DNA from 3 places in the Labrenzia sp. CP4 genome. Region 1 is predicted to be linked to each of the others. Evidence: riboswitches for the same ligand, from Rfam matches in the RefSeq annotation. Region 1 holds a riboswitch; each other region holds the start of a gene.
What was found. A riboswitch is a leader RNA that binds a small molecule or an ion and turns the genes downstream of it on or off. The one in region 1 is predicted to bind cobalamin.
Positions count from the first base shown of each region.

Region 2: another riboswitch for cobalamin. It lies ahead of cobU (bifunctional adenosylcobinamide kinase/adenosylcobinamide-phosphate guanylyltransferase); the one in region 1 lies ahead of ACP90_RS10895 (energy-coupling factor ABC transporter permease).
Region 3: another riboswitch for cobalamin. It lies ahead of ACP90_RS28230 (hypothetical protein); the one in region 1 lies ahead of ACP90_RS10895 (energy-coupling factor ABC transporter permease).

Region 1 covers NZ_CP011927.1:2,345,710-2,355,957, forward strand. Annotated here, with positions in the region: gene ACP90_RS10880 (EAL domain-containing protein) at 1-960, shown strand, start outside; gene aroQ (gamma subclass chorismate mutase AroQ) at 996-1,520, opposite strand; gene ACP90_RS10890 (hypothetical protein) at 1,571-1,804, opposite strand; cobalamin riboswitch at 2,129-2,340, shown strand; gene ACP90_RS10895 (energy-coupling factor ABC transporter permease) at 2,394-3,071, shown strand; gene ACP90_RS10900 (YHS domain-containing (seleno)protein) at 3,162-3,647, opposite strand; gene ACP90_RS10905 (hypothetical protein) at 3,830-4,201, opposite strand; gene ACP90_RS10910 (AraC family transcriptional regulator) at 4,385-5,332, shown strand; gene ACP90_RS10915 (HAD family hydrolase) at 5,339-6,055, opposite strand; gene ACP90_RS10920 (MarR family transcriptional regulator) at 6,052-6,552, opposite strand; gene ACP90_RS10925 (alpha/beta hydrolase) at 6,801-7,622, shown strand; gene ACP90_RS10930 (hypothetical protein) at 7,809-8,495, opposite strand; gene ACP90_RS10935 (NADP-dependent isocitrate dehydrogenase) at 8,572-10,248, opposite strand, start outside.
Region 2 covers NZ_CP011927.1:3,313,298-3,323,545, forward strand. Annotated here, with positions in the region: gene cobN (cobaltochelatase subunit CobN) at 1-862, opposite strand, end outside; gene cobW (cobalamin biosynthesis protein CobW) at 897-2,012, opposite strand; gene cobU (bifunctional adenosylcobinamide kinase/adenosylcobinamide-phosphate guanylyltransferase) at 2,009-2,560, opposite strand; cobalamin riboswitch at 2,593-2,811, opposite strand; tRNA gene ACP90_RS15365 (tRNA-Asn) at 3,147-3,222, shown strand; gene ACP90_RS15370 (cupin-like domain-containing protein) at 3,588-4,496, shown strand; gene nagA (N-acetylglucosamine-6-phosphate deacetylase) at 4,563-5,717, opposite strand; gene ACP90_RS15380 (SIS domain-containing protein) at 5,714-6,754, opposite strand; gene ACP90_RS15385 (GntR family transcriptional regulator) at 6,760-7,521, opposite strand; gene ACP90_RS15390 (N-acetylmuramic acid 6-phosphate etherase) at 7,727-8,608, shown strand; gene ACP90_RS15395 (ROK family protein) at 8,863-9,774, shown strand; gene ACP90_RS15400 (copper homeostasis protein CutC) at 9,771-10,248, shown strand, end outside.
Region 3 covers NZ_CP011927.1:2,528,668-2,538,915, reverse strand. Annotated here, with positions in the region: gene ACP90_RS11785 (SDR family oxidoreductase) at 1-483, shown strand, start outside; gene ACP90_RS11780 (MFS transporter) at 635-1,870, shown strand; gene ACP90_RS11775 (hypothetical protein) at 1,906-2,496, opposite strand; gene ACP90_RS11770 (iron ABC transporter permease) at 2,650-3,711, opposite strand; gene ACP90_RS11765 (ABC transporter substrate-binding protein) at 3,765-4,700, opposite strand; gene ACP90_RS11760 (ABC transporter ATP-binding protein) at 4,718-5,491, opposite strand; gene ACP90_RS11755 (DUF1636 family protein) at 5,488-5,892, opposite strand; gene ACP90_RS28230 (hypothetical protein) at 5,882-6,160, opposite strand; cobalamin riboswitch at 6,267-6,480, opposite strand; gene ACP90_RS11750 (S9 family peptidase) at 6,624-8,708, shown strand; gene ACP90_RS11745 (hypothetical protein) at 8,913-9,311, shown strand; gene ACP90_RS11740 (LysR family transcriptional regulator) at 9,316-10,242, opposite strand.

The sequences.
Region 1 (10,248 bases):
ACCGTCAGCGCGGGGATCGCGAGATACCCGGAGCACGGTACAACGGCCGAGGAAGTTCTACGAAACGCCAACATGGCCATGTATGAAGCAAAGGGTGCCGGCAGGGGTCAGTCGATCGCCTACAACGATATCATTCGCGAACGGATGACCGAGCGCGAACAGATCCGGCACAGGCTGCAAAGCGCGCTGAGAGACCGCACGCTATCCGTTCACTACCAGCCGAAGGTCGACATTTCGTCCGGCAAGATTGTCGGGTCGGAAGCGCTGCTGCGCTGGAACGATGCCGAACTCGGGTCCGTACCGCCCTACAAGTTCATTCCCGTGGCAGAAGAATGCGGTCTGATCGTTCCGATCGGAGAATTCGTGCTGGCATCCGCGCTCTCCGACATGAAATCCCTGCACCGGCAGAACGTCGATGTATCTGTCGCCGTGAACGTTGCGCCGGCGCAGCTGCAGGCGAAGGGATTTACCGGCAGAATGCTCGGGATCATTGGCGAGAGCGGGTTCTCGACGGAGAAGTTGGAACTGGAAGTGACGGAATCGAGCCTTGTCGACTATTCGCAGAACCTTCTCGATCAGATCCTTCCGATCAAGAAAGAAGGGGTCAAATTTGCAATCGACGACTTCGGCACAGGCTATTCCTCGCTGCACAGTCTCGCGAGCATGCCGTTCGACACGCTGAAGATCGACCGGTCCTTCATCATGGACATTGCCAATTGTGAGGATCGACGGACCATCGTCGAGCTGATCCTGATGCTGGCGAGGCAGCTCAATCTCAACACAGTTTCCGAAGGGGTCGAGACCCAGTTGCAGATGGATTACATCAATCTGTGGGGCGGGACGCTCGGCCAGGGCTACTTGTGGAGCCCGGCGGTGCCGTTTAGCGAGTTCTCGCGAATGGTCATGAAGCGAGAAGAAGTGGCGACTGTGGCCGAGCCCTGGAGGCAGGCAGCCTCCTGAACTCCGATGAGGGATGTCCTGATGGCCGTATGTGTCTAGTCGTGTACGTCGACCAGACCTTCAAACAGAGCGCTCTTTGATCCGTCGGACAGGCATTCCACGGTCAGCGCCTCCGTGAAGGCCTGCTGGTCAGAGGCCTCGACGGGGCTTTCTGCGAGTAGCGTCAGGATCTCGTTGCCGAGGCGCAACAGCTCCGGACGGACATCCTTGATCAGGTCGGGTACGTTCTGCGGACGAGCTTCGCCGCTCTCCCAGCGTTCGATCCAGCAGGTTTGAATGTCCTTGGCCGCATCTATCTGCGCCTGGAAAAACAAGGTGACATTGTCAGCCGACAGGCCGTTTTCGACTGCCTTTTCGCGGGCAGCATCCAGCACCACCTTTTCCCTCGGCAGATCCTCGACAGGTTTGTCGTTATCCGCTTTCCAGGCTGCAACCGACTGCATGAACGACAGACGTTCGTTGATGGCGCCGAACAGCTTGTCAGGTGCCGCCCAGCCAGGAGTGACGGTGGCAGCAAGGAGAGATACCGCGAGAGCGGTCAGGGGAATCGATTTCAACATGGCCGAAGACTTTCACAGGTCACCGCCTGCGGCAAGTCTTTGGTTGTGGTCTACTTCTTTTCAACCGAGCGGCTGATCTCGGTGATCACGCCGAATGCCACGGCGGCCATGATCTTCAATAGTCCGCTGTCCAGCGCCTGTTCGCGTGTCAAATTGCCAAGGAAAAAACCCGGTCTTGGTTCAGTGACTGCACCAAGAGTTACGCCGGCAAGAAGTGCCAGCTGAATGCAGCCAAGGAAAAAGACGACACCAGCGATAAGCGTTCCCAATTTGGTAAAGGGCATTGCAAACTCTCATGATGTGCTTTGTATGCGAGTGAAGTTATCTTTCGTTAGGGTTTCTGCAAGTAAAAATCACAATTACCCTAAATACAGAAAAGTTTAATAAACAAAGGTTTTGATTTTCATCTTTGATTGGATGCTTCAAAGGTCAGATTTTTCAGGTGGCTGACGCAATTTCCTGAAGAAGTTTTTTGAGATCTGAAGCTTGTAGGTGATGCTGATCCGGTTGATTTGGAAGGGGATCTTCAGGCGGCAAAATTTCGGTGCAATGTCGTATTCAGACCGAATATGGCGAAAATTCGCTTGCAGAATATCGCCAATCCTTGCAAATCTAGACGATGCGATGGTTTCGCCCGAACAAGCGTAAGGGCGGATGAAATGGGAACACGGTGAGGCGTACCCAACAGGGACCAATACCGTGGCTGCCCCCGCAACTGTATGCGACGAGCAAAGCCCTTCAAGCCACTGGAGCGATCCGGGAAGGCGGGCAGCGCAGAGACTCGCGAGCCAGGAAACCTGCCATCCAGCGGTCCCATCGGGGCCGGTTCACACCATCTGCTCGCGCACGGAGGGTGCGCAAAGGAGAAATGACATGCATATCGAACCGGGCATCGTCGACGGTGCCAAAATCGTACTCAGCTACGGTACCGCGGCTGCTTCCTTCGGCCTTCTGGGCAAAATGGCTCTCGACACGATCCGCAAAAGCGGCGTTCTCAGCCTTGCCGTCCGCTCCGTCATCACAACGGTTGCCGTATTCTGCTTCTTCGAAATCCTGCCGCATTACCCGGTCGGTGTTTCCGAAGTGCACTTTATCCTGGGCTCCACCCTGTTCCTGATGTTCGGCGCTGGTCCGGCAGCAATCGGCCTTGCTGCAGGCCTTCTGCTCCAGGGGACGCTGGTTGCTCCTTTCGACCTGCCGCAGTACGGCATCAACGTCACCACGCTGCTCGTGCCGCTGTGGGCTGTCAGCATGCTGGCAAACCGCATCATTCCGGAAAAGACCGCCTATGTTGACGTTTCCTACGTTCAGGCACTGGCTCTTTCCACCACGTTCCAGGCCGGTATCGTTGGCTGGGTTGCTTTCTGGGCATTCTACGGCCAGGGCTTCGGTGCCGAGAACATGGCTTCCGTCGGTTCCTTCGGCTTTGCCTACATGCTGGTGATCCTGGGCGAGCCGCTGGCTGATCTGGCTGTTCTGGCCGCTGCCAAGACACTGGCACCGCTGACCCGGAACCTTGCTTTCGAAAATCGGCTGCACAACGCGGCTTAAGTCTTCGGGCTTTTGCCGAAATCAAGTCACGAAGGGCGGCCCTGGGGCCGCCCTTATTGTTTGTCGTTCCGACGCCTTGACAACGAACAATCAGAGCTTCGTTGCCTCGGTGGAGCGGATCTTCTTCCAGTTGGCTTCCGCCTTGGCGATCGTGCCGGACTGGTCTTTCTGGAACTCGCGGAAGATGGCCTCGTTCAGGAACAGATAAAGCTTGCCGTCTACAACAGCCGCGAACTGCGGATCGCCGTCGAACTTCTTGCCGACTGAAACACCGAAGGTGCAGAAGCCGCCGTTTTGCGGCAGGTACTGATCCGGATGCGCGGTGAAGGCATCCATGGCTTCCTGGGATGCGAAGTAATAGGCAACACCGTCGTGGACGGCCGTATATTGCGCGGTTCCGTCAATCCGGTTGCCCAGGCTGACAAAGGCCACGGGATCGACACCATGAAGACCGAGCGGGCTGCCGGCGGCCGTCAGGCCACTGGAGGTGTTGTATTCGTCCGCGGCCATTGCCGGGGCAGAGAGAGCGGCAAGAGACAGCAGCGTGGCGGCAATGGCGGATTTCATCAAGGACATGTTCTACTCCTGAAAGGGTTTGAAGGTTGAAGACCGGATTTGCTCCGGTGTCTCTACCTTGCGTCCGAAGCTCAGGCGTCTCCATGTTCGCAAGTTCCCGAGGATTTGCAGATCGTCCGGATTGCAGCTCAAAAAAAGACACCGGCGTGAGGGCCGGTGTCATTGTGCGTTGACGGGGGCTGTCAAGCGGCCTGAGCAACCGTTTCCTGCGGTTTGGCAAGGCTGACCACTGTCAGAACGGCAATGGCGTTGATCAGGTAATAGGCGAAGTCGAGGCCGGTGAAGCCGAGTGCGAAGGGAGCTGCCAGGAACACGATGCCGACGGCAAAATCGACCGCCAAATGAACCGAATAGGGCAGAATGCGGATGATGCCGGTCTGGTGATCCGTCAGGATCGTCAGGGCCAGGGCCGCAAAGCCTGTCAGGAAGGATAGCCAGAAGGCGATCGGGTTGGATTGGCCGAGATCAAGGAAGACGGGCAGGGCAATAAGGCCGATCGCGACGGGATAATCGAGATAGGCGTGCATGGTCTTGGTGACGAAGCGAACAGACATCTTTCAGGTGCTCCAGGTTGGTTTCCTGCGGGCGGATTGCCCACGAGCCCAAAGATGTTGGTCGACTTCGGTTCTATCCATGCACGAAAGTCCCTGAAAATTGACCGATCGTCCGGGAGCCTTGCGCTTTGCGGTGTTGAGGCAAAAATGCGGGAATGAGACTTCAACCGGAACCGGCCTTTCATGAAACATGACGCCCTGACCCAGATCCTGGATGCCTTGAAGCTACGGGGATCCGTCTATTTCCATACCTGTTTTTCGCCGCCCTGGGCCGTGCGGGTGCCGGCTTTCGGCAATGTCGCGCGGTTTCACATGGCAATGCGTGGTGGCTGCTGGCTCGCGGTGGACGGTGTTGACAAGCCGATCCGCCTTGCGACCGGTGACCTGGCCGTCATTCCGCACGGGGCCGCTCATATCCTGAGCGATGAACCGGGCCGTCCCGCCGCCGAAGTGGACGAGGTCGTGCGGCAATCCGGTTATACGGGGGAAGGTGCGCTCTATTACGGCGGTCCGGACGAGGAACTGGCCTGCAAACTGTTCTGTGGCCATTTCGAATTCGAGGAAGGCTCGGTCCATCCGCTGCTCGATGCCTTGCCATCGGTCATTCATCTGCCCAACACACAGACGATGAACGCCTTCTGGCTGGAAGCAGTGATGCGTTTTGTTGCCAGCGAGGTGCGCGCCGGGCAGCCGGGGTCCGAGGCGATCATCCACCGGTTGACGGAGATCATCTTCATCCAGGTGGTGCGAACGTTCGTCGACAGGGAGGGGGACAGGGCCGGATGCCTGGCGGCGGTGCTCAACCCGAAGCTTGGGCGCAGCATGTCCAAGATCCATCTGGCGCCGGAAAAGCCCTGGACGGTGGAGAGCCTTGCCCGGGAAGCCGGCATGTCCCGGACGGTTTTTGCAGACAGGTTTACGAACCTCGTCGGCATGACGCCGCTGGCCTATGTCACCCACTGGCGCATGGAACGGGCACGGCGCGACATTCGGGAGACGGATCTGCCCCTGATCGATATTGCCGAAAATATCGGCTACAGCTCGGAAGCCGCCTTCAACCGGGCCTTCAAGCGTCAATTCAACCAGACGCCCGGACAGGTGCGACGGCAAGGCGCGGCGGTGCTGGCCTGATGTGAATCAGTTGGCGGCCAGATAGGCCGGCAGATCGGCAACGCTCTCCAGAACGGCATCCGCCAGGGTTTCCAGGTCGTGGCGCGCGCTTGTGCCCGTCAGGACACCGATACAAAGTCCGGCGCCCGCCGAACGGGCCATTTCCAGATCATGCGTGTTGTCACCGACAACGGCGATCCGGTCCACCGCAAGACCTGTTGCCTCGGCAAAGCCGCGAACCATGCCCGGTTCCGGCTTCGGGCCAAAACCCGTGTCGTAACCCGTGACGAAGGCAAAACGGGGCGCAAGCCCGGTGCCGGCGAGAAAGGCCCTTATGGCCGCTTCGCTGTCGCTGCTGGCAACACCCAAAGTGAACCCGGCTCCGCTCAAGGTCTCGACAGCTTCCGGAATGCCAGTAAGGGGCGCAGCATCATGCATGCAGCCGATGAACACCCGGTCGAGGTCTGCGGTCAGCGGGCCTTCCTGAAAATCAGCACCGCAGGCAATCCAGGCAGCCGCGATTTCCGCAGAGTTGCCGGCTGCAAGCAGAGACCCGGCCGCGGACTTTCCGGTCACCAGATCCATGCCGGTCTGTTCCAGGAGCCTGTCGGCCAGGGCGCGGTCGCCTCTGGCTGCATGGAGCGAGGTTTCGCGATAGGCCGGTGCCCATGTCGCGTCGAAATCCAGCAGGGTGCCGTCCTTGTCAAACAGGATGGCGGTGATGTTGCCTGTGAGGTTGTTCAAGTCCGGTCTCCCGTGGATTTCAGGTTGGACCGCAATGTGTCGAGGGCGGATTTCAAATCCTCGAAAGCCTGTTCCGAAAGACCGGATGCCTCGGCAACACATTGCGGCACGGCAGCCGCCTTTTCCCGAAGCGCGTTACCCTTGGCTGTCAGGCAGACATTGACGACGCGCTGGTCTTCCAGATCGCGGACGCGGGAGACAAGCTCCATTGCTTCCAGGCGCTTAATCATCGGTGTCAGCGTGTTGTATTCCAGGCTGAGCGCGTCGCCGATATCCTTGACCGTTCTCTCGTTTCTGCGCCAAAGCAGGGTCATCACCAGATACTGCGGATAGGTGAGGCCGAGCTCTTCCAGCAAAGACCGGTAAAGGTGATTGAAGGCCAGATTGGCCTCATAGACGGCAAAACAGAGAAAATCGTCGAGATCTCCGCCCAAGGCGTCCGGGCCGGCGTTCTTCAAGGGCTTCGAGGCGCCTTTGTTTTCAGTGCGTTCTGACATGAAACGTTCCTAAGCAGCATTTTTTTTCTTGGCAAGCGTTGACAGAGCGAACTTGCCGATACATATACATCGCACACGATTAAATCGTGCACGAGTTAAATGGAGATCATCCGATGGGAAACAAGATCGTTGGGCCGCAGGTCAACCGTCGCCAGGCGCTGATTGGCGGCGGTGTCCTTGGGCTCGGTCTGGTGATGGCGCCGAGGTTCGGTGCCGCAAAACAACTGCTTGAACAGGAGAATCTGAAAATGACGACTTTCACGACATCCGATGGCGCAGAGCTTTTCTACAAGGACTGGGGGCAGGGTCAGCCGATCGTCTTCTCCCACGGCTGGCCGCTGTCGGCTGATGCCTGGGACGCGCAAATGCTGTTTTTCGGCCAGAACGGTTTTCGGGTGATTGCCCATGACCGCCGCGGCCACGGCCGCTCCAGCCAGCCCTGGGACGGCAACAACATGGACCGCTACGCGGACGATCTGGCCGAACTGATCGAGCATCTGGATTTGAAGAACGTGATCCTGATCGGTCATTCCACCGGTGGTGGCGAGGTTGCCCATTATGTCGGCCGGCATGGCAATGACCGGGTCGCCAAAGTCGTTCTCGTCGGTGCTGTGCCGCCGCTGATGCTGAAAACGGCAGACAATCCGGACGGCACGCCGATGGACGTGTTCGACGGTATTCGCCAGGGGACCGCCTACAACCGGTCGCAGTTCTTCAGGGACCTGACGGTGCCATTCTATGGTTTCAACCGCGATGGGGTCGACACCAACGAGGGTCTGCAGGAAAGCTTCTGGCTGCAGGGCATGGCCGGCGGCATCAAGGGTCAGTACGACTGTATCCGCGAGTTCTCGGAAGTCGATTACACCGGTGACCTGAAGGCCATCAAGGTGCCGACGCTGATCGTGCATGGCGACGACGACCAGATCGTGCCCATCAAGGCTTCTGCCCACCGGGCGGCGGAAATCGTCGACGATGCCACCTTGAAGATCTATTCTGGCGGTGGCCACGGTCTTGCACAATTGCAGGCCGAGGAGTTCAACAACGACGTTCTGGCATTCATTCGCGGATAAGCGGTGTCGGTAAAAACGGGCGGCTCGGTGAGCCGCCCTTTTTCGTTGCCAGCCTCAAATCGTCTCCCCGCACGAAGCGCAACAAATAACCGGACCCGGATCTGCGGCTCGGGAAGGTCAACTAAGGCAACCGATCGTCATAAGCCCCGGGGATCTCCTGCACCCAGGCAATAACGCTTTTCGGGGCTAGTGTCTGACTGTTGCCCCACGCTCGTTCAGAAGCAGATCGAAGAGAAACGGCACATTCATGGAGCCGAAACGGCTCGCGCGTGCGACACCTTCGTCGGAGATCTCCACAATGCCGAACATCTTGTAGAGGCGGAAAAGATAGTTCGAAGACTGGTCCAGATCGAAATCGTAGCGTGGATCGGAAAAGAACATCCGGAACGTGTGCAGCGCCTCGAGCGGGAAACCCGTGTGATGCTCCCGCAGATTGTCGAATTTCGTGCAGAAGTCTTCCAGCGTTTCCCTGTTGCCATCCAGCTCTTCCATCTGGATGCGCTGGGCGATTACAAAGTCGGCGATATGTTCCTTGCCGTAGTCGGTCAGCCCGCGCTCGATCAGGTGCCCCTGCATCTCTTCGGGCAGGGGCTTTTCCGTGGTCCTCATGTAGCCGAGGTGTTCCAGACGGGCATAAAGTTCGTTCGTGACGCTGCCGGGCCCGGTCAGAAAGACTGGTTCGTGCTCATCGTCCATGAGCTGTATGGCACCGCGCAGGGTCGAAAAATCGCCATCGCTGAGCGCATGCACCAGAAAGCTCGTGTCCGGCCACCATTTGGCGGATTGTGGGTCGTTTGTTGCCGAGAAGAGCGCGAACTCTTCCCCGGCTCCATTCCGGACAACCGGCTGATGGTTCTCGTTTTGAAGGACCATTTGAAATAAGCTCCCTGGCGCAAAAAAAGAGGGCGGCCGGAGCCGCCCTACTTCTACCCAAGGGTGTATTTGCAAATCAACCGATAATGGCGTTGAGCGTTGCGCTCGGACGCATGACGGCGTTCACCTTTTCCTGCGGGGCATGGTAGTAGCCACCGGTGTCGGCGGGTGAACCCTGAACGCCGTTGAGCTCGGCAACAATCGCATCTTCCTTGGCAGAGAGCGCTTCGGCGATCGGTGCGAAATGCGCCTTCAACTCGGCGTCCTTGTCCTGTGCGGCCAGTGCTTGTGCCCAGTAAAGCGCGACGTAGAAGTGGCTGCCGCGGTTGTCCAGGCCACCGACCTTGCGGGACGGAGACTTGTCGTTGTCGAGCAGTTTCTCGACGGCCTTGTCAAGCGCGTCCGCCAGAACCTGTGCCTTGTCGTTGTCCTTGACGTTGGCCAGGTGTTCCAGCGATGCACCGAGGGCACAGAACTCGCCCAGGCTGTCCCAGCGCAGGTAGTTCTCTTCCATCAGCTGCTGAACGTGCTTGGGAGCGGAGCCGCCTGCGCCGGTTTCGAAAAGACCGCCACCGTTCATCAGCGGAACGATGGACAGCATCTTTGCCGAGGTGCCGACTTCCAGGATCGGGTATAGGTCGGTCAGGTAGTCACGCAGCACGTTGCCGGTGATGGAGATCGTGTCTTCGCCGCGGGCGATACGCTCGGTGGAATATTTCGCCGCATCGGACGGAGCCATGATCTGCAGGTCGAGACCGGAAGTGTCGTGTTCCGGCAGATAGGCTTCCACCTTCTTGATCAGTTCCGCATCATGAGCGCGGGTCTTGTCCAGCCAGAAGACGCCCGGCATGCCGGACAGGCGAGCGCGGGTGACGCCGAGCTTGACCCAGTCGCGGATCGGGGCGTCCTTGGTGCGGCATGCGCGCCAGATGTCGCCTTCTTCGACGGCATGTTCGATCAGGGTGTTGCCGGCAGCATCGACGATGCGGATGGTGCCGTCAGCCGGAGCCTTGAAGGTCTGCGGATGCGAGCCGTATTCCTCTGCCTTCTGGGCCATCAGTCCGACGTTCGGCACGGTGCCCATCTTTGCCGGATCGAGCGCGCCGTTTTCACGGCAGAAGTCGATCACGGCGGAGTAGACGCCGGCATAGGAGCTGTCCGGGATCACGCACTTGGCGTCGCCTTCCTTGCCGTCCGGGCCCCACCCCTTGCCGCCTGCGCGGATCAGGGCCGGCATGGAGGCGTCGATGATGACGTCGGAAGAGACATGCAGGTTGGTGATGCCCTTGTCGGAGTTCACCATGTACATGGCCGGGCCGTTGTCGAGAGCGGCCTTGATGTCGGAATTGATCTCGGCGGCCTTGTCGGCCGGCAGCGTGGCGACCTTGGCTTCCAGATCACCGATGCCGAGGTCCGGATTGACGCCGAGCTCGGCAAAGGTTGCGGCGTGCTTGTCGAAGACGTCCTTCAGGAACGCCCGCACACAGTAACCGAAGATGATCGGGTCGGAGACCTTCATCATGGTTGCCTTCATGTGCAGCGAGAACAGGATACCCATGTCCTTGGCATCCTGGATTTCCTTTTCCAGGAACGCGAACAGCGCCTTGGCGCTCATGTAGGTGCCGTCGACGACGTCGCCTTCGTCCAGGGCAAAGTCGCCCTTGAGAACCGTTGCAGTTCCGTCCTTGCCGACGAATTCGATCTTCGCCTTGCCTGCGGATCCGGCAGAAACGGTCACCGACTTTTCGTTGGA
Region 2 (10,248 bases), 970 kb from region 1:
TGCCGGGACGATCGAGCGGTGTCGGCTGATGGGCTGCTCCGGCCTTCGAGACGGCGAAGGCAGTACCGTTCAAAACGACATCAGGCGGAGCCCCATCGAACAGGCTTTCCAGAACGGCGACGGATTCCGCTTCCTTCAGGCTGGACACATAGATCGGCAGTGCATTTACGCCGGCTTTGTCGAGAGCAGCGATCAACGCATCCAGTGGTGCGGTTTGGGCACCTTGCACCAGAGCGCGGTAGAACGTGATCGCTGCAACAGGTCTTTCAGGATCCCGCCAGGAGGCCTTCAGTTGCGCTATATCGGGGGCGGCCTTGCCAGCAAGATAGATACCCGCGCGAGGAAGGGGCACCGGATGTGCGGGCTCCTCGCCCTTTCCGATCAGGTGCGCTGCATATCTCAAGGCATTGGCGTAATTCTCCGCGCCGCCTTCCACACAGTATCGCCAGAAGCGATGCACTTCCGCTGATGATCGGGTGGAACGAGACGTCAGTTCTTCGTCCCACTTGTCGTCGCCCGGAATGACGATCAGATCGATGCCATTCGCGCGGACTTCTTCTTCAAACCTTTCCAGGCCGTAGCGCCAGTACTCCACTCCACCCAGAATTCGCAGAACGATCAGCCGAGAGCCACGGACGGTCTGTTCGGCATAAAGGTCGACCGAATAGGGATGCGACAGGGCCATGAGATTGGCGAGCCGCAGGTCTGCACGGGCTGTTCCAAGCCGTGATTGCGCAGCGGCAAAGCTTCCCAGTTCGGTGTCTGCAGCTGACAGGAACAGAATGTCGGCAGGGGACTGGCCGAGGTCGACCGCGTCCCCACCGTCATCGATCCGGCGCGTCTGGCTGGCGAGAATGTGCATGCTTGGTCTTTATTTCCAGCTTCTATCCAGCGTGTCAGGCAGCAGCCGTCAATTCACCCAGCAGGCCACGAACCGCAGTCAGGTCGAGGCCTTTCAAACCGATCACGACCAGTCTGCCGCTGCTCTCGGCGCCGGCGGCGAACCAGGTTTCGACACGCGGTCCGACAGCTTGAACCATTGCAGGCGCTGCCTTGCCCTCGATTTTTACAGCCCCCTTGATACGCAGGACGCCTTTTTGCGCCATGGCTTCCAGAACCTTTGCCTCTGCATCTTTCAGGCTGGCGAAAGACGAGACTGCCAGCACGTGACTTTCAAAATCGTCGTGATGGTGATGATCGTGATGATGGTCGTCATGGTGATGATCATGATCATCATCATCGTGATCGTGGTCGTGGTCATCATGATGGTGGTGATGCTCGTGCCGATCAGCCATGTCGTCTTCGGCAGCAGAGCCCCTGCCGAGCAGAACTTCAATCGGAAGCGTGCCTTTTTCGGATGTCACCACATGAACCGCCGGACGAACATCGGCGGCGATTTTCTCATGCACCTGCTTCAAGGCGTCTTCAGAGACGAGATCAGCCTTGTTCAGAACGACGAGGTCTGCGCAACGCAATTGGTCGTGGAAGAGTTCTTCAACCGGACTGTCATGATCAAGAGCTTCGTCGGCGGCACGCTGCGCGGCAAGTGCATCTTCATCAAGTGCGATCCGGCCTTCGGCGAGTGCAGCAGCATCCAGCACCGTGACAACACCATCTACCGTTACCTTCGGCTTGACGCTCGGCCAGGAGAAGGCCCGAACGAGCGGCTGCGGCAGAGCCAGGCCGGAGGTTTCGATAACGATATGCTCCGGCGGATTGTCCCGCGCGAGCAGCATTTCCATGGTCGGCAGGAAATCGTCGGCAACGGTGCAACATATGCAGCCATTGGTAAGCTCAACCACCTCTTCCGCGGCGCAATCGGGATCAGCGCATCCATTCACCAGGGATCCGTCGAAGCCCATGTCCCCAAACTCGTTGACGATAAGGGCAATGCGTTTGCCATTGGCATTGGTAAGCAAATTGCGGATCAGCGTGGTCTTGCCTGCTCCGAGAAACCCAGTGACGATCGTTGCCGGAATTTTTGCGCCCGGCTGCAGGGATGAAGTGGTCATAATTTGATATCCGGTTGTGATGTGGGTTTCAAAAGTATCGGCAGGCCCGCAGCAACGAAGACGACCTGTTGGCACCTATGCGCCATATCCTGGTTCAGTCGTCCCTGCACATCGCGGAACGACCTCGACAGACGGTTCTCCGGCACGATCCCCATACCAACTTCGTTGGAAACGAAAACGCACGGCCCCTGAAGATCCTTCAGAACCGCGCAAAGCCGCGCCGTTTCGGCGGGGATGTCCTTGTCTGCAAACAGCAGGTTCGACAGCCACAGGGTCAGGCAGTCAACAAGAACCACCCGGTCTTGCCTGCATTCGTTTTCAAGCACGGCCGCAAGTTCGAGCTGTTCTTCCACGGTGAGCCAGGACGGGCCACGTTGATCTTTATGAGCGGCGATCCGGCTGGCCATTTCATCGTCGTGGGCAGCACCAGTCGCGACATAGATTTTTTGCAGACCGGTTTCATGGACAAGCTTTTCCGCGAACCGGCTTTTTCCGGAGCGGGCACCGCCGAGGACCAGCGTCGTCCTCTCGCCGTTTGAATGCGTCATTCCTTCTCCCAGCCGTCCGCCCGACAGCGCCATAGGGTTGACAATGTGACGGCCGGTCTCCTGGCTTGCGGCTCAGCGCGGTCTGTACCCCTTCCCGGCCCCATCAGGACGCCAGTGGTTTTCGTACAGCCACTCACCGCTCACAGTTGCGGGGGCAGCTCCGGATCTGGACTTGAAAAAGACCGCACCGGATTCCCGTTTCATCCGGATCAGGCAAGGCCTTTTCCGGAACCGTCGGTTTCTTCCTAAACGTATCTTGAGGCCGACACAAGCAGCAGAAAGTCGCTGACGACTAACCTTGAAAATCGGCCAGGCAGTCAACACGGACGCCTTATTGCGACAAAGTCAGAAAAAGGCACAGCCGATTTAGCCTGCCCGGGGTGTTCCAATCGTCGCGAAACGTAGGGTTTTCCAAGCTCGACAGAACGCCTAGCCATCTGAAATATATCGAGTTTTCCACACTGAGATCAAAAAAAATGACGGCTTGATGAAAAAAACGCCCTCGGGGGCTTGGCAAACGGATCAAGCCTTTGATATACGCATCTCCATCGACGGGGCGGCAACGCGCTGGCCCCGAGCGTGGTGATCCCCAGTAGCTCAGTTGGTAGAGCAAGCGACTGTTAATCGCTGGGTCGCTGGTTCGAGTCCGGCCTGGGGAGCCATCACCACCTCTTCTTAATCCTCCCGAATGCTGCATTTCTGAAGACTGGAACACTGTTCAGTGTCCGGATTGATCTTATTCACATGCGATCTTGCAGCAATCTGCACCGCCTCAAAAATAGACAGCCATTTGATGCGAGCGCGTCTTTCGCAGCAGTAACGTTCCGCACCATCTTCCTAAACAACATTTCCTGGCTACGTTTATAACGAAGATCGCGCCTCCAGTGGCTCTGCGTTGTTGAATAGCGCTTCTTGATAAAGCTCCAGGTTGCTCCTATCGTGATTTTTCCAAAGGGAGCATCATGGAAAATCGCAGCTAAATCCAGCGCCCCCGAACCCGCAAATCTTCAAATGCGTGGTACCTTTTATGAGCGGCGACAACACACACACCATTGCCACCGTAACCGCAGCACCAGGTTATGCCGAATTTCTTGAAGCCTACTGCGACAAGGAACAGCCCCTGCTGATAAAGGGACTAGCGAAAAACTGGCCCGCGCGGGAAAGGTGGCAATCCGGCCGATTACGAGCAGTACTCCATACACTGCCAAAGGTCCGCGACAGAGGTGTCTTTTTCGTCAGCCGCTCCCCCGTACTCGAACAAGATATCGAGATGCCGGATTTCCTGAAGGAGATCCTCGCGTCCGATCGGATAATGCAAGACTCCGTTGCCTGGAGATTCTGGATCAACAGCAGGAACAACCGGACAGAGTTCCACTACGATACCAACGCCGAGAATGTCATTACAGTTCAGGTGAAGGGCCGTAAGGAATGGGTACTGGTTTCGCCCGAAACACCGTTACCGTGCTACCCGTTCACCAACTTCTCTCTACTGAAAGACGAAGAGCGATTGCTGCGGAACAAGCGATTCTACAAATTCGATCTGGAGGAAGGTGATCTTCTCTATCTGCCTCCACATTGGTACCACCGGGTGGTTGCCAAGGAAGACGAGAACATCAACATCAATTGGACTTTCACGAAACGCGAAACTTCGGTCATCTCGAAGGAATTCAAGCGTGACATGGAGCGGTGCGGCCTGCTGCATTCATTCAAGAACAGTGATTCCGCGCTGGTTCGGCGCTGTTACGAAACCGCTATCCGCGCCCTTCCAAATGTCGGCGGTATTGGCTGGGGTCTGAAATCGTTCATTTCATCGCCCTATACGCCAAGCCGCGGAGCATTGGTCAGCCGCTTCTTCAAGGAATTGCTGCAAATACCGAATACGCTGCTGACACTTCCAAACGTTCGCTCAACGCTGAAAAAGGTCGACAAGACCTAACCGGCGAACGCGCTGCCAATCCCACAAGTTCGGCGCGGTATGTAGACCACCAGCATATATGCCGGGCTACGTATTCGAGAATTGCTCTCCCGCAATCCATACGCCCTCGACCTCATAGGCATTGCCAAGCTGTACGAAGTCAGCTGGATAGCCTTCTTCGAAACGACCGAGCGGGCGCCCGAGAACGTCCGCAGGATCACTGGTCGCCATTGCAAGAGCAGCTTCAACCGGAAGCTCGAGTGTACCGGTGAGAAACCTCAAGGACGCCGGCAAATCTATATCGGCGCCGGCAAGCGTGCCGTCTTCGAGGGTCAATGTGCCATCGCGGCGAAAGATTTCCCGACCTCCGAGAAAGAAGGATGTCACATCGGTGCCGGTCTGGGACATGGCATCGGTAACGATAAAGATCCTACCCGGGCCAGTCTTTGATTTGAGCGCAACCCGCATCGCGACCGGGTCGACATGGACACCATCAGCAATGATGCCCACGTTGAGCGCGCCCAGATCGAGCGCGGCGCCCACAAGGCCGGGTTCGCGGTGTTGCAACGGGCTCATGGCGTTAAAAAGATGGGTGACCATCGAAGCACCCGCTTCAGCCGCTGTCTTGCACTGCCGGTATGTTGCTCCGCTGTGGCCAAGACTGACGTGAATTCCCGCGTCAGCCAATTCCCGCATCTGTTCTGGCGGCACCGTTTCCGGTGCCACAGTCATGATAAGGCTTGGCAATTCCCGCGCCGCGCGCAGGTAAAGCGCCATATCTTCGCGGTTCAGAGGCCGGATCAGATTCGGGTCATGGGCCCCCTTGCGCCCCGCAAACAGATGCGGCCCTTCGAGATGCAGACCATGAAACCCCTTCACGCCCCGCGACCATGCGGCAATTGCCAGATCAACGACTTTGCGCGTCACGTCGGGCGTGTCCGTAATCAAAGTCGGTGTCAGGGCTGTTGTCCCGAGGCTTACATGGGCGGCGCAAATACGTTCGATATCGTCGACTGTTTCCGCATCCCCCAGCATCAAGCCACCGCCGCCATTGACCTGCAGATCGATCAATCCCGGTGCGAGAATGCCGTCACCAAGATCGACAGTCTCTACGCCAACGGGCACCTTATCGGCCGAAAGAAGGCCAGCCACCTTGCCATCTTCGACAAGCAGGGCAGCATTCGCATGGATTTTCTCACCATCGAAAACCCGGCTGCAGAGGTAGGCGGTTGTGGAGGTCATACGGTCTGGGTGACTTTCTTCAGGTGCTTGGGAACGTCCGGATTGAACCCGCGCTGCCGCGCAAACCATTCGATGAAGGCGTAGAAAGAAACAATCTGCACCAAGGCGTCTGTCAAGGGATGCCCGGTTGCCTGGAACGCCAGCTTTTCCGCCCGTTCCACCTTGTCGGTCGTTGCAAAAACACTTCCGCCCTGGTCCACCATGCGATCCGCAGCCTGGGCTAGCCCCTCTTCGGCTGCATCGCGCACACCAAGTGCCAGGATCGGGTAACCGTTTTCGACGATCGAGACAGGACCGTGCATTACCTCGGCGGAGGAATAAGCCTCCGCATGGATCTGGCAGGTTTCCTTGAATTTCAGCGCAGCTTCATTTGCGATTGCCAGACCAGGTCCGCGTCCAATGACATAAAGCGAACCCCGCTGCTCGATCGGCTTGGCAAGCGCGCGCCAGTCCTTGTCGATTGCTTTTTCAAAATGCTCCGGCAAGGCAGCCAACGCGTCGAGCAATTCCTTGTCAGCTCCGATTTCCGCCAAAAGCAGCAGGCCCGCCAAGACGGAATTGACGAAGGTCTTGGTCGCCGCGACGCTACGCTCAGGACCTGCGCAGATATCGATCGCGGCGCTGGAAAGCTTTGCCAGCTCACTTCCCGACGTGTTGGTAAACCCTACAGTGAAAGCCCCCTGCTCGGTTGCACTTTCCACAACCGAGAGACTGTCCGGGCTGGCGCCGGATTGGGAAATTGCAATCACAAGAGCCTGGCCCAGCTTGACCTTGCCGCCATAAACCGAGGAAACGGATGGTCCGAGAGAGGCCATGGCAAGACCAAGGTAGATCTCCGAGGCATACTTGAGAAACGTCGCAGCGTGGTCAGAAGAACCCCGAGCGACGCTTGCCAGGAACACCGGCGCGCCTGCCTTCTTTGCAATGTCGCGGATCAACGGGTGTCCATCGGCCAACAGACGGCGCGCAGCGTCCGGGATTTCTTCGATTTCCCGGCGCATGTGCGTCGGCGTGGCCATGGTACTTGCTTCAATCATCAGGATTAGTCTTCCGAAATCTGAAGTTCGGCGATGAAGTCATATGCATCGCCGCGGTAAACGGAACGGGTGAATTCGACGACATTTCCGGACGCGAGATAGGACACACGTTCTATTTTCAGCCCGGCAGATCCGGCTGGCACACCCAGAATGTCGGCATCGATTGGCTCAAGATTGCGGGCTGAAATGCGCTGGATAGCGCGGACAGGCTGCAAGCCGGCCGTGCGCAGGATGGCATAAAGAGACGTGGTGACCCGCTCCGGATGAGGCAGGACGCTCTCGGAAAGGGAGGCACGCTCGATTGCCATCGGCGTGCCGTCAGCCTTGCGAATCCTGTCGACGCGGGCAACGCGCTGACCGGACGTGAGACCAAGCGTGAACATTTCTTCGGGCGAAGCTGGAAACAGTCCGCGGCGCAGCCACTCGCTGCTGGCGGAAAGACCACGGCGTGCCATATCCTCGGAAAAAGACGTCAGGCTGGAAAGGCGCTGCTCAACCTTGTGCACCTTAGGCGCAACGAAGGATCCGCTGCCGCGCTTCTGGACAACGACCTGATCCTCAACAAGTCCGGCAACCGCCTTGCGCACCGTCACACGGGACAGATCCGTAATGGAGGCAATCTCGCGTTCAGACGGAAGCGGCTCATTCTCCTTCAGCACGCCGTCGTCAATAGCCTGCTGAATGCGCCGCCGCAGCTGCAGGTATCGGGGACCGCTGGAATTCGCCAACCAGTCACCATTTTCCAGCAAGGAAATGAAGTCTGTCATGAAAAGGGGCGCCTTAGGAGATGAAAATAATACCTTTCAGATACCAATTTAAACTCTATCGAAACCGAAAATCAAGTGTTAAAACAATTTCCGAACCTGCATCACCACCGATGGAGCACCCAACGGAAACGTTCCCGGAGCGTGATTGCCTTGAGAGACTTAATTCCGCGATACGAAACTTGGTGTGCCTCCGAGTTCCTGAACCATGAATTTGCCGACGACCGAAGACCGCGATCCGATTTCCATTGGCCTGTCCAAAAAGTCTGATGAAGACGTCCTGTCGCTGCTGCTGCAACGGCAGAAAGATGCGCTGAATGCCACCGAAACGGCCATTCCGGAGATCGCAAAAGCCGCCGAAGCACTTCAGAAAGTCACTGTTTCAGGTGGAAAAATCGGTTATGCCGGTGCCGGCAGTGCCGGACTGACAGCCCTGGCGGATTGCCTAGAATTGCCGGGAACGTTCGGCTTTCCCGTTGAGCGCATGCGCATGCTCTATGCCGGGGGGGCTGCAAACCTGCTTCACCTTGCCGGCACATATGAGGACGACGATGAAGCCGGCTTCGCTGACTTTCAAAAATCAGGCCTTGGAGAAGGAGATATCCTCATTGCAGTTTCTGCAAGTGGATCAACTCCTTATACTCTTGGCACGTTCAGAGGTGCACAGTCGGCAGGCACAAAAACCGTTGCATTGGCAAACAATCCTGACACTCCCCTCCTCCGTCAGGCGGATTTTCCTATCTTCCTGAAAACACCTCCTGAAATCATCGCAGGCTCTACACGTCTCGGGGCGGCAAGCGCCCAAAAAGCCGCACTCAACATGATCTCTACATTGGTGGCATTGAGGCTTGGACACGCAGTTCGTGGTCACATGGTCAACCTGGTTGCGGATAATGAAAAACTGCGCCAACGCGCGTACCGCATCCTTCAGGATCTGACGGGCTGTACGGCAGAAACTGCAGCGGAAAAGCTCCAGCAGGCCCAAGGCAGAGTGAAGGTTGCGGTTCTCATGATTCGAGAAGGCCTCGACGCGGAAAGCGCCGAAATGTCGCTCAACGAGCACAGTGGAAACTTGCGCCCCTTCCTTTGACGCGTGCCAGCGCCTCCAACAGACACCGGGCACGCTTTCGAACATTATCTCGTCCGCAAATAGCAGGCTTAGCCTCCTTACAACACTATTGAGCTTGCGCGCTGTAGCCGTAGTTTTTGACAGGTGTCAGCCGCCCAATTCCTTTAAAAAATGATGCCAATTTCTTTTTTTGGTTTACTACCAATGCGATTGGTTGCATATTGGTATTATAACTGGACGTTAACAATTATAACCCAGAGGCGTTTGAACAGGCGATGACCACCTGTTTTGATATTGGCGGCTCCTTCATCCGACATGGAGAGCTCCAAGCGGATGGAACCGTTGCGGAAAAAGGCCGGGTAGCGACACCCGGATCTGACTGGCAGGCGTTTGTAGACGCGATTGCCGACTGCTCCGGGCCGGATGGATCTCCCATCTCGATTTCGCTTGCAGGCGCCGTTGATACCCGCAGCGGCATCGCGGATGTGGCCAACATCCCCTGCCTGCATAAACGACCCGTGCAATCGGATCTGGAAACCGCCCTCAAACGTCCTGTCGCCATTACAAATGACGCAAATGCTTTTGCGCTTGCCGAAGCCGTCGACGGCACTGGTCGAGGCAAGCCGGTCGTTTTCGGTATTATTCTCGGGTCTGGTGTCGGTGGCGGGCTTGTCGTCAATGGCACGCTTGTTACCGGTTATGGCGGCATAGCAGGGGAATGGGGTCACGGCCCCATCATGGACCCGACAGCTGGTGGCCAGTTGAAGGGTATTGAGCACTACCCCTGCGGCTGCGGCCAGACAGGATGCATCGACGCGATCTGCTCGGCCCGTGGCATGGAGAAGATCCACCGGTCGCTGCATGGGCTGGATCAGGCAAGCAAGGATATTACTGCCGCCTGGCATGCCGGTGATGCAGCTGCCACACAAACGCTCGACGCCTTCACCACTCTGCTTTCGCGAGCGCTTTCCGCTTTCGTCAACACCCTTGGTCCGGATGTCATACCGGTGAGTGGTGGCCTTTCGAACGATCTTGTTCTTCTCGACGTGATCGATAGAAAGACACGTGACCTTGTTCTTGCAGACTATAGCGAGCCACTCGTCATCAAGGGCGAATTTGCCGCCAATGGCGGCCTGCATGGTGCCGGCATCGTGGCCCGTACGCTCATCAAGGAGGCGGCCCGGTGACCAGGATCCCCCTCGAGGTATGTGTAGACACCCTCGAAGGCGCCTGGACGGCAGCCGAAAACGGCGCTGACCGAATTGAATTATGCGCAGCTCTGTCCGAAGGCGGCCTGACCCCTTCCCAGGGGTTCATGGTGGCCGCGGCCAGACTACCGGTTCCCGTCTACGCGATGATCCGTCCCCGATCCGGTAATTTTGAGTACTCGGACCTGGAAAAGGCCTTGATGCTGCGCGACATCCAAGCGGCTGAAAAAGCAGGTCTTGCGGGTATCGTGATCGGGGCAGTCGACAGCCAGCACAACCTCGATCGAGACTTTCTGGCCGCATCTCTGAACGGCACCAGACTGCCGGCAACTTTGCACCGGGCCATCGACACCGCACGCGACTACGAAAAAGCGATTGAAGACGCGATCACCCTCGGTTTCGAACGCGTGCTGACCTCTGGACAGGCCAGCAAAGCGGAACACGGCCTTTCAC
Region 3 (10,248 bases), 180 kb from region 1:
GAAAGCGGCATTGCCCATGCCGTGCTGCGCAACGGCTGGTACATCGAGAATTTCGGCGGCACTGTAGCGGCTGCCCTTGCCCATGGTGCCGTTGCGGGCGCAAGCGGTGACGGCAAGTTTTCCGCCGCTGGACGCGAAGATTACGCAGAAGCCGCAGCCCGCACCGTTGCCGGCAGCGACCTGAGCACGCGAGCACTGGAACTTGGCGGATCACCTGCGTTCAGTCTTGCCGACCTGGCAGCAGAGCTCTCCAGCCAGTCCGGACGTGAGATACCGTTCAACAACCTGCCAGAAGCAACCTATGCCGGCATCCTGGTCCAGGCAGGTCTGCCGGAAGGCTTTGCAAATGTCCTCGCTGATTCCGACAGAGGCGCGTCTCAAGGCGAGCTCTTCACGACTTCCACGGCCCTGGAGGACCTGATCGGTCATCCGACCCGCTCGTTGAGTGATTTCATCTCCGAAAGCCTGAAAGCGAACGCCTGACGTCCGCTAAACGTCTGCTCCTGCACGAAGGCGGCCCTTTCGCCTTCGTGCAATCATTTGAATTTGTGGTCGGTTGGTTCAAGGATATTTGTTGGTTCCCCATCGGCGAACCTGTTAGGCAGATGGTTCTGCACTTTCCCGGTACCCGATCATGTCCCTTGCCAACGCATCCGATCCATACGTCCAGGACGGGCCTTACGCCTGGTTCCGGTTGGCGATTTCGATTTTGCTGAGCACCCTTGGTGGTGCCGGCATGTGGGCGGTTGTCATCGTTCTGCCCGCCGTCCAGACGGATTTCGGGATCGATCGTGCCGGAGCGTCCCTGCCCTACACCGCGACGATGTTCGGGTTTGCTGCGGGCAACTACCTGCTTGGCCGCGTCGTCGACCGTTACGGCATTGTCATACCCGTCATAGGCTCTGCTCTATCACTCGGTGCCGGCTTCGTTCTGGCCGCCTTTGCGCCGGATGTCTGGAGCTTCTCTCTGGCGCAGGGCCTGCTGATCGGTCTGGGCACCGCGGCCACATTCGGCCCGCTGATCGCCGACATCTCACACTGGTTCCTGAAACGGCGCGGTTTTGCGGTCGCCTGCGCCGCCTGCGGAAACTATCTCGCCGGTGTGCTCTGGCCATCGCTGATCCAGTGGAGCCTTGCGACGTCCGACTGGCGCCACACCTATATCCTCATCGGCGTCATCTGCCTTGTCGCCATGGTGCCGCTGGCCCTTTTGCTGCGCCGGCCGCCTCCGGACACCTCCTTGAGCACCGGCGCGGCCACGGCCCGTTTCGGTCGCCAGGACACCGGCCTGCCGCCTGCCATCCTGCAGGCTCTTCTCGTGGTCGCTGGTCTTGCATGCTGCGTCGCCATGTCGATGCCACAGGTTCACATCGTCGCCTATTGCGTCGATCTGGGTTATGGTGTTGCCCCTGGAGCGGACATGATCGCACTGATGACCGGTGCGGGTGTCATCAGCCGGCTGGCATCCGGATATATTGCCGACAAGATCGGCGGTGTCATGACCCTGCTGATCGGTTCCGTGCTGCAATGCGCCGCGCTGTTCCTGTTCATTCCCTTCAACGGCCTGGCTTCGCTCTACCTCGTGTCCCTCATCTTCGGTCTGTCGCAAGGCGGCATCGTGCCCAGCTATGCCGTGATCGTGCGAGAATACCTGCCGGCCCGCGAAGCTGGACAGCGTGTCGGCCTGGTGATCATGGCGACAATACTCGGCATGGCCCTCGGGGGCTGGCTGTCCGGCTGGATTTACGACCTCACAGGCTCCTACCAGGCCGCGTTCCTGAACGGTATCGCCTGGAACTTCCTCAACATGGCGGTGATGATCTTCATCTTCATGCGCGGCAAGATGAGGCCGACGGGCGCAGCGGCTTGAGACTGTGGTTCCGATGAACGGCCAGAGGACGCCAGTTACTTCAGAACGCTGAAGTTGCTGGTGATCAACCAGATCTGCGACAGCAGGACAACGCTGACGAGACCGATGTGATAAGCGGACTTGCGGATCCTCGTCGCGGCCAGCACCAGCACGATCATCACGATCTGACGCACAAGATACGCGGTTCCAAGATCGTTGAAATAATCGATCCCCTTCAGCCGCGAGTCCACGATGTCGAGCACGAACATCAGGGCAAGCAAGCCGTAGATCCAGGTCTGCCTGGCGTGAAAATAGTCCTTGTAGCTGGCGTATTCGCCCATCTTGTCCGGATAAAGCACGGCGGTAATAAAAAAGTAGAGTGCGGCAAAGGCGATGACGAACAGATAGCTTTCGAACGTCCAGACCTGAATGCGGCCAAGTGCGAATTCGAACCACCAGAAGTGAACGACGGACAAAAGCATGAACAACGACCACCCAAGGTGCACGCTGTAGATCTCTTCGCGTTGGGGATGCTGAACATACCGCGCGAGGCCATTGAGAAGCCGCGCAACACCCAGCCCGATCACCATGCCGATGATGATCCGGATGTGTGTGAATTCCGCAAGATTGGTAGGAAGTTTGTCCATGTGGGTCCGTTTTGGTCTCGATAGAGCAACACTATACAAATGCTGCCTGATGGAAACCGTCGAGATCTGCCACAACGAACCTTGAGCCGCGCTCTGACCAGCGACCGTTCAACCTGGCCCGGTTGAACGGTCGGACGCGGACCATGCGAGGTTCTAGTGTGCCTGACCCGTGCGGGAGCGCAGGAGGAGCACGAAGAAAATGCCGCCAATCAGCCCGGTGACAATGCCGATAGGCATATCCTCGGGGGACAGGAGCGTTCGTGCGATGATGTCCGCCCAGATCAGAAAGATTGCGCCAAGCATCATTGATGCCGGCAGAACCCGGCTATAATTGCCCCCTACCAGGAAGCGGGCAATATGCGGCACCATCAGCCCGACAAAGCCGATGATGCCTGAAAAGGCTACCATCACACCGGTGATCAGAGCTCCCAGCACAAACACCGTGAGACGGAACCGGGCAACCGGAATGCCGAGCGTCGACGCTGTTTCATCGCCGATGGTCATCGCATTGAGATCGGCAGACCGCAGCAGAAAATACGGCGCCACCAGCAGCAGAATGCCAAGCGGAAACGGCAGTTGAGCCCATTGGGCAAGGCCGAGACCGCCCAGCATCCAGAAGACAACCGTATGCGTTGCCCTCGGATCGCCCAGGAAAATCAGGATATTGGCGATCGCCATGATGATGAAGGACACGGCCACACCGGCCAGCACCAGCCGGTCGGCACTGGTTGCAGATGCAAACCGCGTCACCCCGAGCACCAGAAAAGTTGCCGCCAACGCACCGGCGAATGCCATCAGCGGAACGGTCATCAGCCCCAGGAAAAGACCAGTATGCAACAGCGCAAGAATGGCGCCAGCCGCTGCTCCGGACGAAATGCCAAGCAGATGCGGATCGGCCAGGGGATTGCGCGTGACGGATTGCAGGGCGGCGCCGACAACGGCCAGACCTGCGCCGACAAACCCGGCCAGAAGCGCCCGCGGAAACCGGATCTCCCAGACGATAGCCTCCCGGCCCTTGGACCAGTCCACGTCGAAATAGCCGGGCACCACGCCGTTGACGAGGACCTTGAAAACAGTGCTACCCGGGATCGGCACCGCACCTGCACCGATGGCGGCTACAATGGAAATAGCCAGCACCAGCACGCCGGCCAGAAGCAATACGCCATTCCCCCGCAACCGGCGCAGGCCAGCGCTTTTGGCCGTGAGCAGGCTCATGCCGGTCTATCGTTTCTGCCTGCAACGGCAGTTCGAAGCATCTTCTGCAAGGCTCACTCTCCCCAGAACGCTTCGGTGAGCTTTCCGATGGCCTTGAGGTTCCGCGGCCCCGGGGTTGCCTCGACATAGTCCAGCACGACAAAACGGTCGTTCTTGACGGCTGCAATATTAGCCAGAGCGGGATTGTGTTTCATGAAGTCGCGTTTCTGGTCAGCCGTCACTTCGCCGTAGTTGACGATCACGACCATGTCCGGGTCTTTTTCCACCACGGTTTCCCAGTCGACGGTTGCCCAGCTCTTTTCAAAATCGTCCATCACGTTGACGCCGCCGGCTGCCTCGATAAGCGCTGTCGGCATGGCATATCGTCCGGCGGTGAACGGCTTGTCCTCGCCGCTGTCGTAGACAAAGACCCGCAGCGGCTCTTCACCAGCAGGCACCGTTGCCGCGATCCGGTCCAGCTCCAGCTTGTAGGCCGCAACAAGATCGTGGGCTGTGTCTTCGACACCGAAGATCTTTCCGAGGTTGAGGAGGTCGTTATAGAGATCCTGCAGGGACGCCTTCGGCTTGTCGCCGATATGAATGCAGGATTCGGTCAGCTCGTAGACCTTGATGCCGAACGGCTCCAGCGTTTCAGGCGTCACTTCACCGCCCACCTTCATGCCGTAATTCCAGCCGGCGAAGAAGAAATCGGCGTCGGCCCCGATCAGCACTTCCTTGCTCGGATATTTCGACGCGAGTTCCGGAAGTTCGGCAACGCCCTCACGCATTTCCGCGTCCAGCGTCTTCCAGCCTGAAATGCCGGTATATCCAACCATGCGGTCGCGCAGGCCCAGTACCAGCATCATCTCGGTCAGGTTGACGTCATTCGAAACGGCTGCTTTGGGCGGCGTGTCGAAGGTCACTGTGCGGTTGCAGCTTTCCACGGTCGTTTGCGCAATTGCCGGTACAGACAGAAAGGCGAGCACGAGGCTCAGGGCAATCTTTTTCATTTTAAGTCTCCAGAAATTCAAAGATGGAAGGTCAGGTAGCGCTCGCGGCTGGCAGACAGTTGCTCCAGACGGACCTGTACCGAATAGGCTTGCTCAATGTTGCCGGGGGTCAGCACCGTCTCCGGCATTCCCTGGGCAACCAGTCGGCCCTCATGCAACAGCAAGACCTTGTCGCAGACACGGCTTGCCAGGTTGAGGTCGTGCAGGCTGGTGACAATGGTAATGTCCAGATCGGCAATCAGCTCGACGATCTCGAGCTGATGACGGATGTCCAGATGGTTCGTCGGCTCATCCAGCACCAGAAGCCTTGGTTCTTGCGCCAGCGCCCGGGCCACCATCACCCGTTGCCTTTCCCCCCCTGACAATGTGCCGAAGGCTCTTTTTGCATAGGACAGCAGATCCATTTTCCCGAGACAGTCATCGACGATCTCGGCGTCCCGCTTGCCTGCGCCGGCAATACCGGTTGCATGGGGACGCCGACCGAGTGTGACGATCTCGCGCACGGACAAGGCAAAGTCGGTCGGCTGCTCCTGAAGCACGGCGGCGATCGTTTTGGCAGCCTCCCTGGCACTGATGTGCCAGAGGTCCGTGCCATCCAGAAGGATTTCGCCCGTTTTCGGTTTCAGGAAGCGATAGAGCAGCCGCAACAGGGTGGATTTGCCGGCACCATTGGCGCCGGCAATTCCAAGAACCTCACCGGCAGGCAGATCGAAGCTGAGCGGATGCAGAATGGTTTTGCCCTGCCCCGTCTTCCAGCTGACCTCCCGGACAAACAGATCGACCCCCGTCATGAGAACGCCGTCGCGTCTGCTTCCGAAACGATCATCGCTGCCGGAAGCCGGCCTTGCGATGCGCTCCAGCGCTTGCCGTGGCTTTCCTCGGTCACCTCGCATCCATTTTCAATCTGGCGATACCGATTGGCGTAGTCGACAAGGTCATCGATGTCCGTATCGTCCTCAATGTCCCCAAAGAGGTAGATCGCCTTGTCGGTGGCCTTGAATGCCAGCGTGCAAGGTCTCGAACAGCTCTCCATGTCGGCTGTTCCACTGATTTCGAATTCGTCTCCAACAACAGGCACTGCCTGTGCCATTGCACTCTTCAGCTTGCAGATCAGCCCATATCCGGGATGGCAAGTCTGCCCATTGTGACGACAGGTCGTGCAAACAAATATCTTGTGCGGATCATTGCCCATGACGCGCCTCCACGGCTTCTGCCAGTGAACCGACAGGAGGCTGCGGAAAAGCAAAGGCATTGCTTTCCTCGTTGCACTGGGCACGGCCGGATCGGGTACGTTTGGCACAATCATCATGTAATGTTATTACATTACCTATGTTCTTGCTGACAACAGATTTTTGCAGCCCATCCGGAACCATCGCGCGTGCTGCGCGCGTCGCCAGCGGATCAGCCTCGGTCAGGAGGTTGGCAAGTCTTGAGAATTCAGCAGAAAATTTCCGGTTCATATCGCCCTCCGCGATTTCGCGGGGCAGTCAGGAACCGAATGTGCAACTTTGCCGGCAGGTGCCGATTGGCCATGTCACTCACTCCTCCGGGGCACCCCGCCCGGGTTAAGGTTTAAGGTGAAATGGCAGGTCTCCTGACTTGCGGGTCATTGCTTGCCTGATCCTTCCCGGGGTCTCCCCAGTGGCGCTTTCAGGTTTGCTCACCGCTCACAGTTGCGGGGGCAGTCACGGATTTGCAGCCTTTCGGGCTCGTCGCACCGTGTTCCCTTTTAATCCCGGTCCGGAGTTCGGAGTCGGGAACCATCTCTTCCTAAGTGCGCGAACGCCTGAAAAATGTCAAAGACTTTTGCGGGTCGCCGCTCTTGTCTGAAAGCACGACAGGATTGCCTGCAAGCGGAAACGCCCAGCCGCCTCGGCAGGATTGACCCTTGCCTTCAAGGCTCAAAAATCTTACCTCCGATCCATGAAACAGGATGCCCTTCCCCCGCGCGCCGCAGCGCGCCCCCTCACCCTTGAGACCCACGGCATTACCCGCCAGGACGACTTCGCCTGGCTGAGGGCGGACAACTGGCAGGAGGTCATGAAGGACCCGTCCGTGCTGGATGCCGACATCCGCAGCTATCTGGAAGCGGAAAATGCCTATCACGAAGCGCAGATGGCACCGACGAAGGCTCTGCAGGAGAAGCTTTTTGCGGAGATGCGCGGCCGCATCAAGGAAGACGACAGCTCGGTTCCTGCGCCCGACGGGCCCTTCGCTTACGGCCTCAAGTATGAAACCGGCGGCCAGCAACCGGTTTTCTTTCGCACCCCGCGTGACGGTGGCGCGGAAACGGTTCTTCTCCATGGCGACAAGGAAGCCGAAGGAACGGCATATTTCCGGATCGGCGGCGTCAGCCAGTCGACGGATCACAAGCTCATCGCCTGGGCCTATGACGACAAGGGCTCGGAATATTATTCACTGAAGCTGCGCGACGCCCAGTCTGCCAAGGATTTCGACTACGCCATCGAGGACACGGGCGGCGGCGGCGTCTTCTCGGAAGACAGCCGCTATGTCTTCTACGTTCGCCTCGACGCCAACCACCGGCCCTCGAAACTCTTCCGTCACGAAGTCGGTTCCGACCCTGCGAGCGACGTTCTCGTCTACGAGGAAAAGGATGCCGGCTTCTTCATGGGAGTCGGCAAGACCCAGTCCGGCGACACCATCGTCATCGACATTCACGATCACGAGACGTCCGAAGTCTGGATGATCCCGGCCACCGACCCGACCGCCGAACCGGTGCTTGTCGCAGAGCGCGAGACCGGTATCGAGTATTCCATCGACGATCACGGCGACACACTCTACATCCTGACCAACGCAGGCGGCGCCGAGGACTTCATGATCGTCACTGCGCCGAAAGGCAATCCCGGCCGCGAAAACTGGTCCGATCTTGTGCCCCACAAGGCAGGATGCCTGATCCTGTCGCATTGCGTCTACAAGTCCTTCATGACGCGGCTGGAGCGCGAAGACGGCTTGCCGCGCATCGTGATCCGCCGGCTTGCAGACAACATCGAGCACTCCATCGCCTTCGACGAGGAAGCCTATTCGCTCGGCCTTGGCGGCGGCTACGAGTTCGACACGAGCACGATCCGCTTTACCTATTCCTCGATGACAACGCCATCGCAGACCTTCGACTACAATGTCGAGACCCGCGAGCGTGTTCTGCGCAAGGAACAGGAAGTGCCTTCCGGCCATGATGCGGACGACTATGTCACCCGCCGGTTGATGGCTCCCGCAGCCGACGGCGAGACCGTGCCGGTGTCTGTGCTCTACCGCAAGGACACCAAGCTCGACGGTTCCGCACCTCTGCTGCTTTACGGCTATGGTTCCTACGGCATCACCATTCCGGCGAGCTTCAACACCAACTGCCTGTCGCTGGTCGACCGGGGGTTCGTCTACGCCATCGCCCATATTCGCGGCGGCAAGGACAAGGGCTTCCACTGGTACAAGGATGGGCGGCGCGAGAACAAGAAGAATACCTTCACCGACTTCATAGCCGCAGCAGACCATCTTGTTGCGGAAAACTTCACCTCGCACGACCGTATCGTCGCTCAGGGCGGCTCGGCCGGCGGCATGCTGATGGGGGCGATTGCCAATCTGGCACCGGAAAAATTCGGAGGCATCATTGCCGAAGTTCCGTTTGTCGACGTTCTGTCGACCATGCTGGACGACACGCTGCCGCTCACGCCGCCGGAATGGCCGGAATGGGGCAACCCCATCACGGACAAGGCAGCCTACGATTACATCGCGTCCTGCTCGCCCTACGACAACGTCGAGGCAATGGCCTATCCGGCCATCCTGGCGGTAGGCGGATTGACCGATCCGCGCGTAACCTACTGGGAGCCGGCCAAATGGGTTGCCAAGCTGCGGGCAACCGGCACAGGTGACAAGCTGCTGATGCTGAAAACCAACATGGAAGCCGGCCATGGCGGCGCTTCCGGCCGTTTCGACCGGCTGAAGGAAGTCGCCGAAACCCAGGCCTTTGCCCTTTTGGTGACCGACAAGGCCTGACACCTCGTCAGACCCGAAGATTTTCCGGGCGTGCGGAGTAGTTCGCACGCCCGGAACCCTAAATTCCTTTCACACGCCCTTGCGGGTACCGCCCGAGCGAACGTGACTTGATTTTGACCAAGTCTTCGGCTCATGTGAGAGTTGTTGCAAATCAATCAATTGAACGGTCCTGGACCGTACCGATGCTGTTCACTGGAGCCCGTGATGACCTGCTACCGCACACTTCCACACCGCCTTGCTGATGGGCTGAAAAAGGGGTTGCGCCTGGTTCCGGTCATGGCCGCCACGCTGTGCCTTGCCGCATGCCAGTCCTACGACACGACCGGCGGCAATGTGGTGGAAACGCTGCTGTTCTCCCCTACCTTCACCAAGAACCGGCAGGACATTCCCAGCACATACAACACAGCTTATGACTGCCGCACCTTTACCGGCAGCGGCTGGAAAGGCATTGCCGGTGGCAAGGTCTTCAATTTCAGCCAGAAATACATCATTTCCCAGGCCGGTTGCTTCAAGACTCAAGGCGAATGCAACGCATGGCTTGCGGTCATGTCCAGCTACATCGATCAGCCGCGCTACATCCGCTGCAATCCCTACACTGCGTAGGACATCAAGCAGATCTTGCAGGATCACGCTGGACGACAGTCCCCTGAAACACGGGAAGCGCTGCCATGAACGGTTCCATGTAATCAAGCAGGCAGCGCGCCCGGGCATTGAGCAGCCGCCCGGTGGGCCATACCGCAAAGATATCCCGTTGCTGCCCTTGCCAGTCTGCGAGCACAGGTGTGAGGCGGCCTGAAATCAGGTCATCGGAAATCTCGCTCGCAGGCAACAGAGCGAGCCCGTGACCGTCGCCGGCCAGCTGCCGGGCAAGGCTGATGTCATCGACAACCACACGTGCATCGACAGGCACGGTTTCGCGGCAGCCCGTTTCCCGATTTGTCAGTTGCCATTGCGGAAGCGTGGACACCCGCACCACCTTGTGCCGGCCGATCTGGTCCGGACTTTCCGGGGCACCCGCCTGTTCAAGATAAGCAGGCGCCGCAACGAGAACCGTTGCCACCACCCCGAGACGCTTCTGGTAAAGCCGCTCATCGGTCTGGGGTCCGGCTCGGAGGGCAATATCGACCCTGTGTTCCAGCAGATCCTTGTTCTCGTTGCTAAGCGTCAGCGTCAGCTGGATCTCCGGAAAGGTCTTGAGAAATTCCGACCACATGGGTTGCAGGATGCCGATGGAAATATTGGTGGGCGCCGCCACCTTCAACGCTCCCCGAAGACCGTGCAGGTCGGTGCTTAACCCGTCCAATGTCGTCTCAGCGTTTTGAACCAGGTCGGCAAAGGCCTCGAAATACGCTTCACCCGCCACCGTCAGATCGAACTTCCGCGCGGACCGGAAGACCAGCTGCGTGCCTATGGTTTCCTCCAGCTTCGCCAGGCGCCGGGTCACCGTTGCCGCAGGCAATCCGAGATGCGCAGCAGCCTTTGCCAGGCTTCGATTGCGCGCGATATGAACAAACAAGGCGATGTCGTCGAGCATGATTTC